Regions from separate parts of the Pseudoalteromonas sp. S4741 genome, predicted to be linked through region 3. Evidence: predicted binding sites of a transcription regulator. Region 3 holds the regulator's gene; each other region holds the start of a gene.

Region 1 (3,289 bases), on a different contig from region 3:
ATATTGAATCAAAGATGATATTTATGTTTATTTTCTCTAGCCAGAGATTTTCAGTGAAAACAAGGCGAACTTACGCGTCAATAGCTAGCCTATTGCAAGTAAATTCAACGCAGTTAGCGCTAAAAATAGCTGCTTGAGATAGATATATTACTCAGAGTTCAGGTTAAATATAAATGCTATAAAAAAGACGCTTAATAGCGTCTTTTTTGTTACTGATTAAAAGCAACTCGCCTTTATGATGTTGCTGATAATTTGTTGCGAAGGCTTTATTTTTTCCATCGCTAAATATTCATCGGGCTGATGCGCTTGGTTAATTGAACCCGGTCCCATGACGATGGTTTCACAACCCAGTTGTTGTATAAATGGTGCCTCAGTACAGTAATTAACAGCCACTGCTTTTTGCCCTGCTATATTTTCGGCTAGTTTAACTAACGCGCTGTCTGTGCTTCCTGTAAATGCTGGAATTGGCTCATGTAAATCAATCACACTGACCGAATTAGGGTATTGCTGATTTATATCGTAGGTTGCATCAAGCAGCAATGCTTGCAGCTCTTGTACACTTAAGCCAGGAAGAGGGCGCATATCAATGTGCATTTCACAGCAACCGCAAATCCGATTTGCATTATCGCCCCCATGAATATTACCTAAATTGAGCGTTGGGTGAGGAATTTCAAAGTGATTTATTGAATATTTATTCTTAAGTTGTTCTTTTAAGATTAGCAATTTTGTAATCACTTTATGCATCACTTCGATGGCGTTAAGACCCCGTTCGGGATCTGAGCTATGTCCTGAACGGCCGACAACTCTTATTGCTGTACTCATATGACCTTTATGAGTAAATACCGGAGTCATATCAGTAGGTTCACCAATAATACAGCGACTTGGCTTTAAATTTGGGTGCTTACAGATTTGTTGTGCGCCAGCCATAGTAGTTTCTTCGTCTGCGGTGGCTAATATTAAAATTGGTTGTGTTTGTTGCTTTTCATCAAGCTCACTAATAGCCTGCAGTACAAAAGCAAAAAAACCTTTCATATCAATGCTACCTAAGCCAAATAGTTTGTTATCTCGCTCAGTTAATTTAAATGGGTTGTGATTCCAACGACTATCATCAAATGGCACTGTATCAGTGTGGCCTGCTAGCATTAAACCGCCGTCGCCTTGACCGCGTTTTGCTAATAAGTTGTAGCGACCTTTGTTGTCTTCTAACTCTATTATTTCACAGTTAAAACCTAAGCTTTCACACCATTGCGCTAGCAATTCAATGACACTTTTATTACTCATGCATAAATGATCTTCAATGGCACTGATAGAGGGGGCAGCAATCAATTGCTGGTACATCGAAATAAATGACGGCAGAGACATAAAAAATTCCAAAATAAGTATTCATTTTAATTGCATAACAATATAAAAGTATTTACTATGAATATCAATTCACTTTTTAAGCATAAATATATTAAAGTTGCGCCATGAAAATAATACGACGATAGTTATCACTCATAAATTTAATCTGTTTGGCTGGGTTATACCCTAGTGTAAACAAACAACATGGAATGTGGTCACTAATTTTAGATAAAGAGTAAATAATGAACGTAGTAATTATAGGTGCCAGCGGTTACAGCGGCGCAGAACTGGCTAGCTTAGTAGCAAAACATCCAACTCTTTCGCTAACTGGTTGTTATGTATCAGCGCAAAGTTTAGATAAACATAAATTGCTTAGTGAATTGTATCCTGAGCATTTAGGATTACTTGATTTACCTCTGCAGCCACTAAATGAACATGCACTTGCTGATATCACTCATTCAGCAGATTACGTTTGTCTGTGCACCGATCATAAAGTAAGTGTTGATTTAGCCCCTCAGTTTTTAGCGATGGGCAAAAAGGTATTTGACTTGTCTGGTGGTTACCGTCTTGAAAGTAATGAAGATTACGTCACTTATTATGGTTTTGAACACCAACATCCAGAACTACTTAATCAAGCGGCTTACGGTCTTGCTGAATGGAATAGTAAAGCCATTACTGATGCTCAGTTAATTGCTGTTGCTGGCTGCTATCCAACGGCTGCATTAAATGCATTAAAGCCTCTTCAACAAGCGTGCTTGTTGAGTGATGAAAAAATTATTATTAATGCGGTTTCTGGCGTAACTGGCGCAGGGCGAAAAGCCAGCATCGGTACGCATTTTTGTGAGGTATCACTTGCACCCTATGGTTTGTTTAACCATCGTCATGGGCCTGAAATACAACAGCACCTAGGTCATGAGGTGTTATTTACTCCTCATTTAGGTAATTTCCCGCGCGGTATTTTAGAAACCATTTATGTACAGCTAAAACCGGGTGTGACCAGTGAGCAAGTAACTAAAGCGTATCAAGTATTAGCAGATGAGCCGTTAATTCGATTGCTTGGTGGCAAAATTCCCTCCATTAAAGGGGTAGCAAAACAACCCTATGTTGATATTGCATGGCAGCAGCAAGACTCACAATTAATAGTAATGGCAGCGATTGACAATTTACTAAAAGGGGCGGCTGGTCAGGCTCTGCAATGTATTAATTTGTCAATGGGTTTGCCTCACACTACAGGTTTAGTAGGAGCGTTTAAATGAGCAGTAAAACGTGGGTTATTAAACTCGGTGGCGCAGTACTCAATACTGAAAATGCCGCTAAAGCGCTTTTTGAGGTTCTTAATGAGCAACATGAGGCACAATTTGTCATTGTTCATGGCGGTGGCTCATTAGTTGACCATTGGCTAGCAGAAGCCGGTTTTGCCAGTGCTAAACACCAAGGTTTGCGTATCAGCCCTAAAGAACAGATGCCTTATATTGTAGGAGCATTAGCGGGAGCAGCAAACAAACAATTAATGGCGCAAGCAATGACTGCTGGGCACAAACCCGTTGGCTTGAGTTTATATGAAGCTGGAATAACAGCATCACAAAAATTAAAAGCGCTAGGGCAAGTAGGTCAATGCCATAGTAATGATGATTCTATTATTAATGAATTACTCAGTGGCGGGCGTTTACCTATAGTCAGCTCCATCGGTTTTGATGAGCAAGGGCTTTGGTACAACGTCAATGCTGACGAAGCAGCCGCCGCGATTGCGAGTAATTTAAACGCCGAACTTATTTTTATGACAGATGTAGAAGCGGTGCTTGATGTGAATAAGCATCCACTACATCAACTTGACACAAAACACATTGATACTTTAATTGCAGAGGGAGTAATTGTGGGCGGGATGGAGGTCAAAGTTAAGACCAGCCTTCACGCTGCCCAACATTTACGACGCGGTGTGTACATTTCC
Region 2 (3,289 bases), on a different contig from region 3:
ACTTCCTGCCACTTTGGTAGAACAAAAAGGGATAAGCGCACTGGCCATAACTGTTTCACTCATGCCTTTTCCTTTGTCGCTCACATTAACATGAGTGCCGAGACTATCTTGTGTTACTTTTAAACTAATATGCTCTGCTAGCGACTCTGATTCATGTGCATTTTTCAACAGGTTAATGAGCAATTGTTCTATTTGGGTTTGATCGGCTTGTGTAGTGATGTCTTTTTGAAGGTCGAAATTAAATTGCCATTGGCTTTGTAATTGATCGAGTAATGAATGCCAGTCAACCGTCGTTATTATAGGTGGTGGAAGTTTAGCAAAACCAACCATAGCCTTGAACGAACTCGTTTTTTAAGGTTTTGTGCACCTTGGTACAAGGTGAAATCAGCAAGTTGACCGTCTACAACTTGAATGTTTCGAGGGGCACGCCGAGCAAGTTCTGCATCATGGGTGACCATGACAATGGTTGCGCCATCACGATTTATTTGTTCAAGCAGCTCCATTATTTGACGAGCCATAAGGCTGTCGAGATTACCAGTTGGTTCATCGGCTAATAAAAATCGTAGCTCGCCCTCAAGACGAGCTAAAACAGTATTGCTGCTTTAATTCGTTTGTGAACTCGGGGCTCTCAACCATGGCTATTACATCATTCAGTTTTACTGAGTCACCAGCATTTACCTTCAATGAAACAAAGCCTCGTTCAGGGCTGTAAACTTTTGGTGCTCTGGCGGCCACAATTTTACCGCTGGCTGCAGCATCGCGTATTAGCGATTGGCGCATCTCTGTGGCTATTTGTAGGCTTACTCTATAAACCGAGATAGTACCTTCTTGATCAGTATTTAATAATGCATATACACATAGAGCAACTAAGCCCGCAATAAATATAAACAGCCATATGTTTTTTTTAAAATTTATAGGTCGTGAGATTTGCGTGTCTTGCCCGCTAGTGCCTTTAATCATTATTTGTTCTCTTTGCTTAGTGTTTTTCAAACACAGTAATTATTAGCGAGGCAATAAACAGAATAATTGGTGAAATTAAAAATAAGCCAATAGTAAACATTCGAATGCCCTCAAAATTTATGTAGTTATGCGATATTCGAATAGCGCTCCATTTTTTTATCTTGTTGAATTTAATTACTTTTTATTTTTAAACTTTCTTTTTATATGTCCGCGGACATAAAAAGTGTCCGCTGCGGGGTGAGATTACCTCAACGTAAAGCAAAGAAAGTTGATAATTAATGCATAGCATAAGACTAACGTGCAAATTCATTGAATAAACTATGTGCTAATAAAAGTCGATGTAATTAAATGTCATGTTTAGATGTATTACGAATAAAGCAAAAATGATGGAATGATATTCGGTGAATAGTTATTCACATTGAGGCTCATTTACGTTTACGTAAACTGCTTATTGTGAGGAGGCTTTATTTACAAGTTCTTAAAAATAACACCGGTGTCATTAAAGTTTTCGATCCAATATCTACTCAAATGTTAATATTTAGCATTGTTTTATGATTTTTAATGAAGTTGAAATATATTCAATATAATGAATATATATTCAGAAAGATATTGACTCAGGTTAGGAATAACGCTAATTTTGATCGTCTGTTAGCAAATCGTCGAGCCGTTCATCCACGTTAACAGTGCAGCAAGGGGAGGGGTCCATGTTATATGACTCAAAACTAGAAAAAGATAATTGTGGCTTTGGCTTAATAGCCCAAGTTAATAACAAAGCGAGTCACCGACTCATCCGTACGGCGATCACCGGTTTAGATCGCATGCAGCACCGCGGCGGTATATCTGCTGATGGTAAAACGGGTGATGGTTGTGGCTTGTTACTTCAAAAACCAGACAGCTTCTTTCGTGCTATTGCTGCTGAAAATAATTGGCATTTAGGTAAAAATTACGCCGTTGGGATGATTTTCCTCAATGCTGATCCAGTATTAGCACAAGCAGCTAAAGATGTTTTAAGCGAAGAACTAGAAAAAGAAACGCTTAATATTTTAGGTTGGCGTGTTGTCCCTACCGATCCATCAATGTTAGGACCTATAGCCCTAAAGCAATTGCCTGGGTTTGAACAAATTTTTATTAGTGCGCCTGAAGGGTGGCGTTCTAAAGATTTAGAGCGACGTTTATATGTTGCACGTCGTCGTGCAGAAAAGCGCTTGATGGATGATGAATCATTTTATATTGCGAGCTTATCTGGGCTAGTCACCATCTATAAAGGCTTAATGATGCCTGCTGACTTGCCAAATTTTTATCTCGATCTTGCTGATATTCGCATGACCAGTGCTATTTGTGTTTTTCATCAACGCTTCTCTACAAACACACAGCCTCGCTGGCCTTTAGCGCAACCATTTCGTTATTTAGCGCACAATGGTGAAATTAATACTATTGAAGGTAACCGTCAGTGGGCCCGTGCACGCTCTTATAAATTTGCTTCGCCGCTTATTCCTGATTTACAAAGCGCAGCGCCGTTTGTTAATGAAACAGGGTCTGACTCATCTAGCCTCGATAATATGCTAGAGCTGTTTTTAGCCGGTGGTATGGATTTATTCCGTGCGATGCGTATGCTGGTACCGCCAGCATGGCAAAAAAACCGTGCTATGGATGACGACCTTCGCGCATTCTATGATTTTAATTCTATGCATATGGAACCGTGGGATGGCCCTGCAGGGATTGTTATGTCGGATGGGCGTTTTGCTGCCTGTAACTTAGACCGTAATGGCCTGCGCCCTGCGCGCTATATCATTACTCAAGATGGCTTTATTACTTTAGCCTCTGAAGTTGGGATATGGGATTACACCGCTGACGAAGTGGTCGAAAAAGGACGTGTTGGCCCGGGCGAACTCCTCGTTATTGATACTAAATTAGGCAAAATTTGGCATTCAGATGAAATTGACCAAGATTTAAAATCACGCCACCCTTATAAGTCGTGGTTAGAAGAAAACGTTAAACGATTAACGCCTTTTGAAGCACTTACCGAGCAAGATGCGGGCAATCGCTCATTTGATGATGAAACCCTTGTCAAATACCAAAAGATGTTTGGCTATACTAACGAAGAGCTAGACAGCGTCATTCGTGTCATGGGTGAAAATGGGCAAGAAGCCACTGGCTCAATGGGTGACGATACGCCGTTTGCCGTACTGAGCGAAGGGCACCGTTCACTTTATGATTATTTCCGTCAAAAGTTTGCTCAGGTTACTAATCCGCCAATTGATCCGTTACGTGAAAACCATGTAATGTCGCTTGCAACGTGTATTGGCAGTGAGCAAAACGTATTTAATGA
Region 3 (3,289 bases):
AAGCCTGCAAACGCAGGCTTTTTTATTGGTTAATTTTGGCTATTACGCCATAAAATCAACACCTTCTTTGATATCTTTTTTCAGCGTTTCAAGCATGTCATTTTTAGCTTGCTCTTCAAATGCGCTTAAAGTGCCGTAAGAAAGAATTTCTTCTACGCCATTTTTGCCTAAACGTACTGGGTGTGCAAAGTACTCTGCATCGCCATTTTCAACAGCAACGTATGCATAATCTACAACGTCTTCACCTTGTAGGCCTTTAACTAGAGACATACAAAAACGTGCTGCTGCAGCACCCATAGATAATGTTGCAGAACCACCGCCCGCTTTAGCATTAACTACTTCAGTACCTGCATTTTGGATACGAGGAGTTAGTGTAGCCACTTCTTCATCAGTGAAAGTAACACCTTCAACTTGAGAAAGTAACGGTAGAATGGTTGTGCCTGAGTGGCCACCAATCACTGGTACTTTAACACTTGCTACGTCTACGCCTTTAAGTTCAGCAATAAACGCTTCAGAACGGATAACATCGAGTGTTGTAATACCAAATACACGCTTAGCATCGTAAGTACCTGCTTTTTTGAATACTTCAGCAACAATCGGTACAGTGCCGTTAACTGGATTAGTGATAATACCTACAAGCGCTTTAGGACAGTTAGCAACAATGCCTTCTGCTAATGTTTTAATGATACCTGCGTTAACATTAAATAAATCTGCACGATCCATACCTGGCTTACGCGGCATACCCGCTGGGATTAAAACAATATCACAACCTGTTAATGCTTTATCTAGTGCATCTGCACCAAAACCTTCAACTTTTACATCTGTTGGGATATGAGAAAGGTCAACAGCAACACCAGGAACTACTGGCGCAACATCATATAGTGATAATTCTGAACCAGCTGGTAAGCCTGTTTTTAATAATAAAGACAACGCTTGACCGATACCACCTGCAGCACCTAATACAGCAACTTTCATTGGAATTCTCCGTGATTTGAGGAAGGAAATATTTGTGGTTCATAAGATAAAGAAATTAGCGACTAAAAACAAATTTATCCTGCCTATTTTAACTATATTTTCGACCATAGTTGTAAACTTTACTGTTTAAACGCAGCAAAACCTAAACAACTGCTGCATAAATATGCATTTTTGTGTAGAATTTGCAGTATCGACAACATAACTAACTAGACACTATGCAACCACAAGACAAACAAGAAGCATTGGTAAAAGCCTTTAAAGCACTTTTAAAAGAAGAAAATTTTGGCTCACAAGGCGAAATAGTCGACGCATTAAAAGAACAAGGCTTTGATAATATTAGCCAAAGTAAAGTGTCGCGGATGTTAAGTAAGTTTGGCGCGGTACGTACCCGCAATGCAAAACAAGAAATGGTGTACTGTTTACCTGCCGAAATGGGTGTACCAACCGCTAAAAGCCCGTTACGCCAGTTAGTTATTGACATTATGCATAACGAAATGATGATTATTATTCGCACCAGCCCAGGCGCTGCGCAGCTAATTGCCCGTTTACTTGACTCATTAGGTAAAGCAGATGGCGTATTAGGAACAATTGCCGGCGATGACACTATTTTTATTGCGCCAGCGAAAGTATCAGAAATAGACCTCACATTAGAGCGTGTGCGTATTTTGTTTGATACGGTTTAAACACGTTTGGTTATCATTGTTACGGCTATGCTAATACGTAGCCGTTACTGGCTTGTTTTATAACTGCTTTAAAAATCGCACTGAGGGTGCAAAAAACGCAGAGCCCATATCTGCTTGAGTAAAGTCAAGCCAATGATCGTAATGCTCCCCCTGCCCTAAACGGCTGTTGAGCACTTTCTCGAATGCATCCCCTTTAGCCGAGCACATAATCATTAACATTCCCTGCTCATACACGTCGCCATAAGGCATACTTTGATTTAGTAATAATGCTTGTCCCTGTTCATCTTTTAATTCACTTCGAGTCGCATGGCTGCTTTCAAGTGCGGGGCTTATTAGGGTATTGTCGAGACGAGTACGCCCCATTATTTGTTCTTGTTCTTGCAACGACAAGTGCTGCCATAACGTTAAGTCATGCTTATAGCGCTGAACATGAATATAGCTGCCTTGATCTTCAAAGCTATCGGGCTTATTAACGAGGGCCGTTACCCGTTTTTGACGACCATGCGGAGTATCGCCCGCATAAATAAAACCATTAAAATCACGGCCATCTAAAAAACGAAAATTTCGAATTTGCTCCACCAGCTCAACATCAGGGTTGAAAAGTTTTAATATTTGCAATGCAAACAGGTGGTTTACATCTTCTCTGTCTGAGCGGATTTGCACAAATAAATCGCATGGCCTTGCACTCATCACAAAATCGCTATGGGTAATATTAGGAAAGCCTCGCAGCTCACTTGGCATATAATCAGGCAGAATGTGTGGCCAATATTGCGCGCCAATGGCGACCATACAAGAAAGCATAGATTCAGAGAACTGATCACTAAACTCATCTTCAATATCGCTCACTTTTTTAAGCTTAGCGCGAAGTAGTTCGTCGTGACCATCAAGTACATTAAAAAATAAGTGCAAACCGTGTAAGTTTGCTTCAGCACAAATCCCTGATTGCGCTTGCGCCATTGTCATTCCTTACTTTTTAGAGCAAAACACAGCGATTAATTACGATTAAAAAAAATTCACCGTGTGCGGTTTTATTTTTATTATAACCTGTTCATTAATTTCAAATGACTGGCCATACTGAGCTGCAACTTCTATTTCTTGCTCAGCAATAACCACAGTGTATACATAAGCAGAGCCAATAAAGCGACTACTTAATATACTAACCCGCTCACATTGCTGTTGAGTATCGTTATTACTAACAAGTTCAAGTTGATGCGGACGCACATAAATAACGCCCTTATCCGCCACGCCATGCTGCTGTGGCTGTATTGATTCAACCACCCCAAACTGCGTTTGATATTCAGTGGCGGTTAATGCGGTGGCGCTTAAGTATATGCCCTGACCCAGAAACTCTGCAACCTCCTTTGAACGTGGTTTAGCAAAAAGCTGTTCTGGCGTACCTTGCTGCGCAATTTTACCTTGGTGCATAACCGCAAGCGTATCTGAAAAAGCAAACGCCTCTTCTTTTGAGTGAGTAACAAACACAGCCGATACTTGCTGCGCCTTAATAATGCGTCTAATGTCGGCAATTAACTCAAATCGTACTTGGGTATCAATATTAGAAAATGGCTCGTCAAGTAACAGTAAGCTAGGTTTATAAGCTAATGCACGTGCAATCGCTACTCGCTGCTGTT

Evidence for each region. The regulator ArgR, encoded in region 3, controls arginine synthesis, uptake and breakdown. The targets are predictions, from matches to a motif close to ANTGAATANNTATTCANT.
Region 1: the regulator ArgR is predicted to act here: its motif matches at 1,419-1,436, upstream of argC (N-acetyl-gamma-glutamyl-phosphate reductase).
Region 2: the regulator ArgR is predicted to act here: its motif matches at 1,546-1,563, upstream of gltB (glutamate synthase large subunit).

What each region holds. Positions count from the first base shown of each region.
Region 1 is NZ_PNCN01000026.1:33,340-36,628, forward strand. It holds gene argE (acetylornithine deacetylase) at 217-1,362, opposite strand; gene argC (N-acetyl-gamma-glutamyl-phosphate reductase) at 1,584-2,597, shown strand; gene argB (acetylglutamate kinase) at 2,594-3,289, shown strand, end outside.
Region 2 is NZ_PNCN01000014.1:20,191-23,479, forward strand. It holds gene CWC30_RS02170 (ATP-binding protein) at 1-330, opposite strand, end outside; partial or broken gene CWC30_RS19025 (hypothetical protein) at 297-578, opposite strand; partial or broken gene CWC30_RS02175 (efflux RND transporter periplasmic adaptor subunit) at 567-960, opposite strand; gene gltB (glutamate synthase large subunit) at 1,665-3,289, shown strand, end outside.
Region 3 is NZ_PNCN01000074.1:4,707-7,995, reverse strand. It holds gene mdh (malate dehydrogenase) at 43-975, opposite strand; gene argR (transcriptional regulator ArgR) at 1,191-1,658, shown strand; gene CWC30_RS11655 (Dyp-type peroxidase) at 1,716-2,615, opposite strand; gene CWC30_RS11650 (ABC transporter ATP-binding protein) at 2,661-3,289, opposite strand, start outside.